DNA from 2 places in the Nonomuraea sp. NPDC049269 genome. Region 2 is predicted to be linked to the other one. Evidence: riboswitches for the same ligand, from Rfam matches in the RefSeq annotation. Region 2 holds a riboswitch; the other holds the start of a gene.
What was found. A riboswitch is a leader RNA that binds a small molecule or an ion and turns the genes downstream of it on or off. The one in region 2 is predicted to bind cyclic di-AMP.

Region 1 (4,286 bases), on a different contig from region 2:
GGGTCTCGTCGGCCCAGGCGAGACCCGCATGGCCCTGGGTGAGACCCAGGCGGAGCGCGTACCGGCCGAAACCCGGGGTGTCCTTGGGCTTGCACTCCAGGACGGCCAGCCGCTCCGCGAACCGCGCCCTGATCCGCTCGACCACCGCGATCGCCGACTCCCGGTCGAGCAGCGGGAGCAGGAACGCCTGGAGCGCCACCTCGCTGCGTGTCGCGGAGCTCGGCTCACGCTCGACCAGCCAGGAGCGGAGCTGGCTCGCGCCCTCAGGCGTGATCGCGTAGAGCTTCCGCCCGCGTGCCCCCTCAGACTCGACCGCCACCAGCCCGTCGGCGGCCATCTTCACCAGCTCCGGGTAGATCTGCGTGTGCCCGGCCTGCCAGACGTGATTGAGCGACCGCTCGAATGATTTCGCCAGGTCGTAACCGCTGGCCGGCCCCGTGGCGTCGAGGAGCCCGAGCAGTGCGATCCGTAGGGACATGTACCTGAGCATAGCGAAGTCTTGACATGTCAGTTCTTACATGTCAATCTCCACGCGTGAATACTGACACGAAGCGCGGAGGCGATGGCCTCCTGTTGGTCGCCGTGCTCGGCGGCATGTTCCTGGCGATGCTCGACCAGACGATCGTCGGCACTGCCCTGCCCCGGATCACCGCGGAGCTGGGCGGCACCGATCTCTACACCTGGGTGGTCACGGCGTACCTGCTGACCTCGACCGTGACCGTGCCCCTCTATGGAAGGCTGTCGGACCAGCACGGCAGGAAGCCGCTGCTGCTCACCGGCATGTCCGTGTTCCTCGTGGGGTCCGCGCTGTGCGGGGTGGCCCAGGACATGACCCAGCTCATCCTGTTCCGCGCGCTGCAGGGCCTGGGCGCGGGCGCGCTGTTGCCGCTGTCGATCGCCCTGGTGATCGAACTGTTCCCGCCGGACAAGGGCGGGGCCCGGGTGCAGGGGGCGATGGGCGGGGTGATGGCGCTCAGCTACCTCGCCGGGCCTTTCCTGGGCGGGCTCTTCACCGACCACGCGAGCTGGCGCTGGGCCTTCTATGTGAACGTGCCGATCGGCCTGGTGCTGATCGGGATCATCGTGCTGCGCCTGCCGCGACAGCCGGGGCACGGCGGCGGGCGGCCGGACTACCTGGGCATCGGGGTGTTCACGGTGGCCATCAGCGCGCTGCTCATCGGCCTGACCGAGAAGGGGCTCGACGCCCACACCTGGACCAGCGTGCCGGTGGTCGGGCCGATCGTGCTGGCTCTGGCGTTGCTGGTGGTGTTCGTGGTGGTGGAGAGGCGGGCCGAGGCGCCCATCATGCCGTTGCACCTGTTCCGTAACCGTACGTACACGCTGGTCAACGTGACGTCGTTCTTCACCGCCTTCTGCATGTTCGCCGGAGTGGTGTTCCTGCCGCGTTACTTCCAGGAGGCGCTCGGCGCCACCGCGACCGAGTCGGGGCTGCGGATCTACCCGCTGACCCTGGCCATGGTGGTGGGCAGCGTCGTCATGGGCGCGCTGATGAGCCGCACGCGCGTCTACAAGCCGTGGCTGGTGGCGGCGCCGTTCCTGCTGGCGGTGGGCGCGCTGCTGTGCTCTGGTCTGACGCTGGACACGCCGCCCTGGGTGCTCGTCGGGTGGATGGCGCTGATCGGCCTCGGCATGGGCCCGATGCTCTCCGGCCTGACGGTGGCCGTGCAGTCCTCGGTGCCGCCCCAGTACATCGGCACGGCCTCGGCCAACCTGACCTTCTTCCGCCAGATCGGCGGCTCGGTCGCGCTGGCGCTCGCCGGCACCGCGTACACTTCCGAGATCACCACAGAGGCGCCGCTGCACGGGCTGGCCGCCGCGCACGCCTCGGCCGCGGCCCTGGTCATTCCCTCGCTGGGCGTCGCGGGCGCCCTCATAGCGCTGGTCGCCCTGATCGCCATGCCCGGCGCGCGCATCGACCGGCAAGCTTCACAGCCCAAGGTCGAGGCTGGTTTCGCGTCCTGAGCGACGCCATGGGAAGCTGTCCTTGTCCCCAACACCAGGAGGTCCTCATGGCGGAAACACCGGAGCCGGAAGTCGACGAAACTCCCGAGGACGAGATGAAGCGCAAGTTCCGCGAGGCGCTGGAGCGCAAGCGCGGACAGCACGCCGACTCGAGCGCGGGTGGCAGGGGCAACGACCCTTCCAAGATTCACGGCGCTCACGGGCCCGCCGCCAGTAAGCGTTCTTTCAGGCGGAAGAGCGGCGGCTGACAAGGGCTTTTCGAGGGGTACGGCATGCCGTACCCCTCTTTTTTCTTGACCTCCTAGGTAGATCTTCGCCCGATTCATGGGCTTATGTTTGCCTTTGTCCGATTATCTCCATATAGTCCATGACAGTTACCAGCCGGTGACCAGGCGCTTCAGCAGAGAGGCGCCGACCGGCAGGCGCCGAATCCCGCTCAGGCGAGAACCGGGGAACCACCGTTCCTTAGGGGTGAATCCGACCACAGTCGGTCGGTAGGGCATCTCCACGCCCGAACCCGTCAGCTAACCCGGTAGGCGAGATGGAGAGGACACCTACCGCATGCGTTACCTTCCTGCCGTGCCGCCCGTCCGCGTGTTGTCATCCGCCCACGACTGACCGGCACCTTCCCCCAAGCTCTTCCCGCGCTCCGCGTAGCGACCGTTAGGCACTCCGCCCGGCTACGCCTTTCTGCTGCGAGCGCTCTCTCCCCCTGTACCCGTATAAAGGACTTTGCTGCTCCATGTCTGTTCGCTCTGCCATGCTCACTGCCGCCCTCGTCGGCGCTCTGTCCATCGGAGCCGCCACCGCCGCACACGCCGACTCCGGCACTGACAAGAAGGTCCTGCTCAAGGGTTCGACCACGGCGTCCTACTTCTGGGACGACTCCTCCGGTCGCGCCGGGGACACCGGACTGCCGGCCAGCGGCAAGCCCATGCAGAAGCGTCTCGCCGCCAGCCCGAGCTGGCCGCTCATGACAGAGGGCTACGTTGTCTACAAGGGCAAGAAGATGCCCTTCTTCGTCGGTGACCGCGGCCCGGGCGTGCCGTCCTCCAGCGGTGTCATGCTCGACCTCGACGCCAAGACCTTCGCCGACCTGACCGGCGGCCGCTTCAACTCCAGCACGCTGGGTGTGGACGGCAACGGCGGCAAGGGCCACATCAAGGTCGACTACATCATCACCAAGTGGGGCAACGGCCCGGGCAAGAAGAACTACCCGGTCGCCTTCTCCACCGGTGCCTACGCCCGCGTGGACCACAACCCCGCCAAGCCCCCGAAGATCGTCACGGCTCAGAAGACGACCCCCAAGCAGGCTCCGGGCGCCAACGTGCCCGCGGTGCCGGTGGCCGACAAGAGCGTCGCTCTCGACGGCGCCGTGGTGGGGGCCGGGCTGGCGATCGTCGGCGGCGGCGTGATGGTCGGTCGTAAGCTCCTCCTCCAGCGCTGACGGCCTGTCGGTCTTTGCTTCGCGGGAAACAGAATGTCATTCTGATCCCGTGACCAAGCATGCAGTCGCCAACGGCATCCAGATCGCCTACGAGACCTTCGGCTCGTCCGACGGACGTCCCCTGCTCCTCATCATGGGGCTCGGCGCCCAGCTCATCCACTGGGACGACGAGCTCTGCGAGCTCCTGGCGGAGCAGGGCCATCACGTCGTCAGGTTCGACAACCGTGACGCCGGACTCTCCACGCACCTGCACGACGAGGGCGTTCCCGCATTGGGGACGTCCTCGTCGTATTTGCTGGACGACATGGCCGACGACGCCGCCGGGCTGATGGACGCCCTCGGCTGGACCGCCGCCCATGTGGTGGGCGCCTCGATGGGCGGGATGATCGCCCAGACGCTCGCCATCCGGCACCCCGAACGCGTGCTGACCCTCACCTCGATCATGTCGACTCCCGGCCCGGACGTGGCCCCGCCCACGCCGGAGGCCAGCGCGGTGCTGCTCGCACCGCCCGCGGCCGATCGGGCGGGCGTCCTCGCCCAGGCCCTGGCGACTTGGTCCGTGATCGGCTCGCCCGGCTTCGACCTGGACCGGGAGCGCATCGTCCGGATGTCCGGCCAGGCGTACGACCGGAGCTTCGACCCGCCGGGCACGACCCGCCAACTGGCCGCGATCCTGGCTTCCGGCGACCGTACGGAACAGCTCGGCACAGTGGGCGTGCCCACCCTGGTCATCCACGGCGAGGCCGACCGGCTCGTCCCGGTCGCCGGTGGCCTGGCCACGGCGGCGGCGATCCCGGGCGCCAGGCTGCTGACGTTCCCCGGCATGGGCCACGATCTGCCCAAACCGCTCTGGCCG
Region 2 (4,286 bases):
GCCCACCGGCCGCGTCACCATCTCCTACACCGGCCGGCCAGACGACCTCAAAGCCGTAGACGCGCTGCCGCTCGGTGAGGCCGACCTGATCTGTCGGCGCGGCGTGTGGCTGCTGCAGGTCGCCCTCACCTTGCCTAAGCCGGCGGTGCGGGAGCCGGTCGGTGGCTTCGTCGGGGTGGATCAGGGCGTGGCGAACCTGGCGGTCACCTCCGATCGGGTGGTGCTGCCCGGTCCGGCGCTGGCTGGGCCGATCGGCGGCAACGGCCACGTCCGCGCGCTGCGGGAACGGCGGCACCGGCAACGCCGACGGCTGCAGAAGAAGGGCACGTCGGCGGCGCGTCGGGTGCTGCGCCGCCTGTCTGGGGCGAGATCCTTCGCAACGGCACCGACGGCGCCGTCCTGCTCGGCTCCCCTGAAGGCGGCGGACACAGCGTCGACCCCGGGACGGACCTCCTCATCGACATCCAGGTTCTCTACCCAGACGAAAGCCCCGCCTGCGAACGCCTCATCGGCCTGAACGCCCAGCAACTGGGCTGACCCGGCGAGCGGGCAACCCACGCAGAACTCCCCGCGAAGCCGTGGCCTCGCGGGGGGATCGGCCGGGTGGGGGCCGGTCTTGCGTCAGATATGCTCGGCGGGGTTCGCCGGGAGGTAGAAGTTCCAGCTGCCGTGCCCCTCGTGGGCGCCACCCGCGGGGCAGTGCCCGTTGTCGGGGCGACCGTTCCACCAAAGGGTGTAGCACTTGTTGCAGAACCGCCAGTTGTCCTGCTGGGTCGTCGGTGACATGTCCCCTCCTGCGGTATCGAGAACCGGCGCGTTGTCCGGCCATCGCCAGTGTTGGAGGTGACGGGCGGACCCGTACATCCCCAAACTTGGGGGGTTACGGCCGGATAATGCGGTGTTCGGTGGAACGTGATGGCCTTTCGGCTGTTCCGAAACAGCACGCCCGGGAAGACGCCGACGAGCGCTCGCCCAAAGGACGCGCGCTCGTCGACAGGAAAGCTTGTGGGGGAGAGTCGGGCCGGAGGGCTCGGGGAGTAGCCGTCAGCCGGTGTAGTTCGGGTATCCGTAGCCGACCACCTGGGACTTCGGCCGGACGCGCTGGGCGACCGTGCCGTTGCCGGTGTTGCCCTCGATCGTGGAGATCGTACCGTTGCCGTTGTCCTTGACGACGAATCCGACATGCTGGATGTCGTCCAGGCTCTTGCTGCCGCTCCACGAGAAGAACACCACGGCGCCCGGCTTCGGGGCCTGGCCCCAGCGGTGGTTCTTGGCGAACCAGCGGGCGTGCTCGACGGTGTAGGCGTCCCAGCCGACCATGCTGCGCGCGCCGGTGTGCGCGCCGACCCAGGAGACGAACATCGAGCACCAGGCGGCGTTCAGGTACTCCTGCCTGCTGCCGCCGTCACGCTTGACGGTCTCCAGGGCGCGCGGCGTGTTCATGTACCACTTCTGGAACTTGGTGCCGCCGCCGGCGGCGTCCTCGGTGGTGCCGACCTGGGCCTTGGCCAGGGCCAGGACCTGCGCGGCCGAGATCTTGGCCTTGGCCTGGACCTTGACCTCCGGGTGGTCCGCGGGCGCGGCGGCGTGCTGCTGAGTGCCGGAACTGATGGTCTCCGCGTGGGCGGTGGACTGCCCGCCGATGGCGGCGGCCGCGACGGCCACACCGAGGGCGGCCTGGGCGAAGGTCAGTTTGGGGGCACGGGTAAGACGACTCATGGCCATCGAGGGGGTTTCTCCTTGCTTCCATGCCGCTTACCGGGTTAGCTGACGGGTTCGGACGTGGAAGCTGCCCTACGGCACTGACGTGCCGATTCACCCCAAAGGACATGGGTCCCCGGTTCCGCACGAGGCGGATTCAGCGGTCACAGGACGATCCTGTGATACTTGCGCGATGGTCAGGCAAAGAACCGGACAAACAGGTACGTATGCCTTAGATGTCGTACAAGGTAATACATGGGGCAAGAGGATTACAAATAGCAAAACTCCTGGTCAGGAGAGTTGCCCTCGTGCATCTGTCAGAAGCCCCATCATGGCAAGGCTTTCGTCAAGTGGCATGATCGCGGATTCTTTACTTCCCGCGGCCACGGCGGCCCGCACCTCGCGGACTTCGCCGGCGTATCCGTTGTCCGCCGGATCGAGCACGAGCTCCTCCGTCTCCATCGACGGCCCGCTCAGCACGACCCGCTCCGGCGCCCAGAACGGGGCCTTGATGTCCGCGCGCATGCCGGTCCCCACCACGTAGGCGTCGTTCGCGTACGGGCCCAGCAGCGAGCACTCCACCAGAGCCCGCCGGCCGCCCGAATAGACCAGCACCCCGCCCGCCTCCGCGTCCACCCCCGAGGGCGCCAGCGAGCCCGTGACGTGCGCCCGCTCCGGCATCCCGAGCAGGAGCTGCGCCAGCCCGAACGAGTAGACGCCCAGGTCGAGCAGTGCCCCGCCGCCCAGCTCCGGCGCCCACAGCCGGTGCGCGGGGTCGTACGGCAACGTGAAGCCGAACGACGCCTGGACCGAGCGGATCTCCTCGAACCGGGGATCGGCGGCCACCCGCTGAATCAGCGGGTTGAACCGCATCCACATGGCCTCCATCAGGAAGACCCCGGCCTCGCGCGCGAGGCGTACCATCCGCTCCGCGTCGGCGACGGACGCGGCGAGCGGCTTCTCGCACAGCACCGCCTTGCCCGCCGCGATCGCCGCCTCGACCACCTCCAGGTGCTGGGCGTGCGGGGTCGCCACGTAGACCGCGTCGACGGCGGGGTCGGCGCACAACTGCTCGTACGAGCCGTACGCCGACTCGGCGCCCAGTTCCGAGGCCAGTGCCCGCGCGCGGCCGAGGTCACGGGAGCCGACGGCGGCCACCCGCATCCCCGGCTCAGCCGCGATGACCGTGCCGACCCGCTTGGCGATGACACCCGTGGCCGCGATACCCCATGCGAAATTCTTCATGGGGGGAGATCGTAGGGAATCAGCCCATCCAGTGGAAAGTGTCCGGATCGGGGCCGATGCGGCCATCCGTCGTGTTCATGGCGCCGATCGCCGCCATGTCCTCGGCGTCGAGGACGAAGTCGAACACCTCGAAGTTCTCCTTGATCCGGGCCGGTGTGACCGACTTGGGGATCACCACGTTGCCGAGCTGGATGTGCCAGCGCAGCACGATCTGCGCGGGCGTCCTGCCGTACTTTTCCGACAGCACGGCCAGCGCCGGGTCGCCGAGCAGGCCCTGGCCCTGCCCCAGCGGGCTCCACGCCTCGGTGAGGATGCCGTTGGCCTCGTGGAACTCCCGCAGCCGCCGTTGCTGGAAGTACGGGTGCAGCTCGATCTGGTTGATGGACGGCGTGATCTCCGCTTCGTCGATCACCCGGGTGAGCGTCTCGACGGTGAAGTTGGACACACCGATCGCCTTCGCCCGCCCCTGACGGTAGATCTTCTCGAGGCCGCGCCACGCCTGCATGTACGTGCCGTGCTCCGGCAACGGCCAGTGGATCAGATAGAGATCCACGTAGTCGAGCCCGAGCCGCGACAGGCTCTCGTCGAACGCCTCCTCGGCCCGGCCGTGGTCGGGATTGAAGAGCTTGGTGGTGACGAACAGCTTCTCGCGCGGGATCCCCGAGGCGCGCACGGCACGGCCGACGCCCTCCTCGTTCCCGTAGGCGCTGGCGGTGTCGACGTGGCGGTAACCGACCTCCAGAGCGGTCGTCACGACCTGCTCGGCCACGTCGCTAGGCACCTGCCAGACGCCGAACCCGAGCTGCGGCACCTGTACGCCGTCTGTATTGAGGAGCAGAGAGTTCATGGTCTCCATTGTTCACGTGTCGTTTCTGACGGCTTAAGGCGGGCGGGCTAGCTTGAAGCGGTCGTTAATGGGCCACACCACGCGGGGAGATCAGAGTGGGCAAACAGGCGTCGGCCTGGGTGGAGTCCCCGCTCCAGATGCTGTGCGCCATCGAGGCCCACCGCGCTGGGCTGCTCGGGCCGGTCACCGCCGTCGTCCCGCGCGCCGGGCTGCGGGCGCTGAAGGCCACCCGCCGGGCGCTGTCCGATCTGGCGCTGCCTGAGGGGCTGGAGCTGGCCGAGCCGCGCGAGCGCATGCCGCGTTCCCCGCACGCCGTCGGCGACGCCTTCTCCGGGCGGGTTCAGCTCCGCTGGCTCGTGTCCCTTCCGGGCCGGATCGTGATCGTCGATGACGGGCTGGCCACGCTCCGGCTGCTCGAACTGCTGGCCGCCGGGCCGTACAAGCCGCTGTTGCGGGCGCGGGCGCATCCGGGGAAGCTGCGTGCGGCGCTGGG

Region 1: it holds a riboswitch for cyclic di-AMP, as region 2 does, so the genes downstream of both, ACGFNP_RS42220 (hypothetical protein) here and ACGFNP_RS06570 (CHAP domain-containing protein) in region 2, are expected to answer to the same signal.

The regions. Positions count from the first base shown of each region.
Region 1 covers NZ_JBICSO010000008.1:574,220-578,505, forward strand. Annotated here, with positions in the region: gene ACGFNP_RS42205 (PadR family transcriptional regulator) at 1-478, opposite strand, end outside; gene ACGFNP_RS42210 (MDR family MFS transporter) at 535-1,983, shown strand; gene ACGFNP_RS42215 (DUF5302 domain-containing protein) at 2,031-2,231, shown strand; cyclic di-AMP (ydaO/yuaA leader) riboswitch at 2,397-2,537, shown strand; gene ACGFNP_RS42220 (hypothetical protein) at 2,726-3,430, shown strand; gene ACGFNP_RS42225 (alpha/beta hydrolase) at 3,480-4,286, shown strand, end outside.
Region 2 covers NZ_JBICSO010000001.1:1,438,209-1,442,494, reverse strand. Annotated here, with positions in the region: gene ACGFNP_RS06580 (hypothetical protein) at 1-517, shown strand, start outside; gene ACGFNP_RS06575 (hypothetical protein) at 622-786, opposite strand; gene ACGFNP_RS06570 (CHAP domain-containing protein) at 1,045-1,725, opposite strand; cyclic di-AMP (ydaO/yuaA leader) riboswitch at 1,738-1,874, opposite strand; gene ACGFNP_RS06565 (Gfo/Idh/MocA family protein) at 1,993-2,946, opposite strand; gene ACGFNP_RS06560 (aldo/keto reductase) at 2,966-3,793, opposite strand; gene ACGFNP_RS06555 (hypothetical protein) at 3,889-4,286, shown strand, end outside.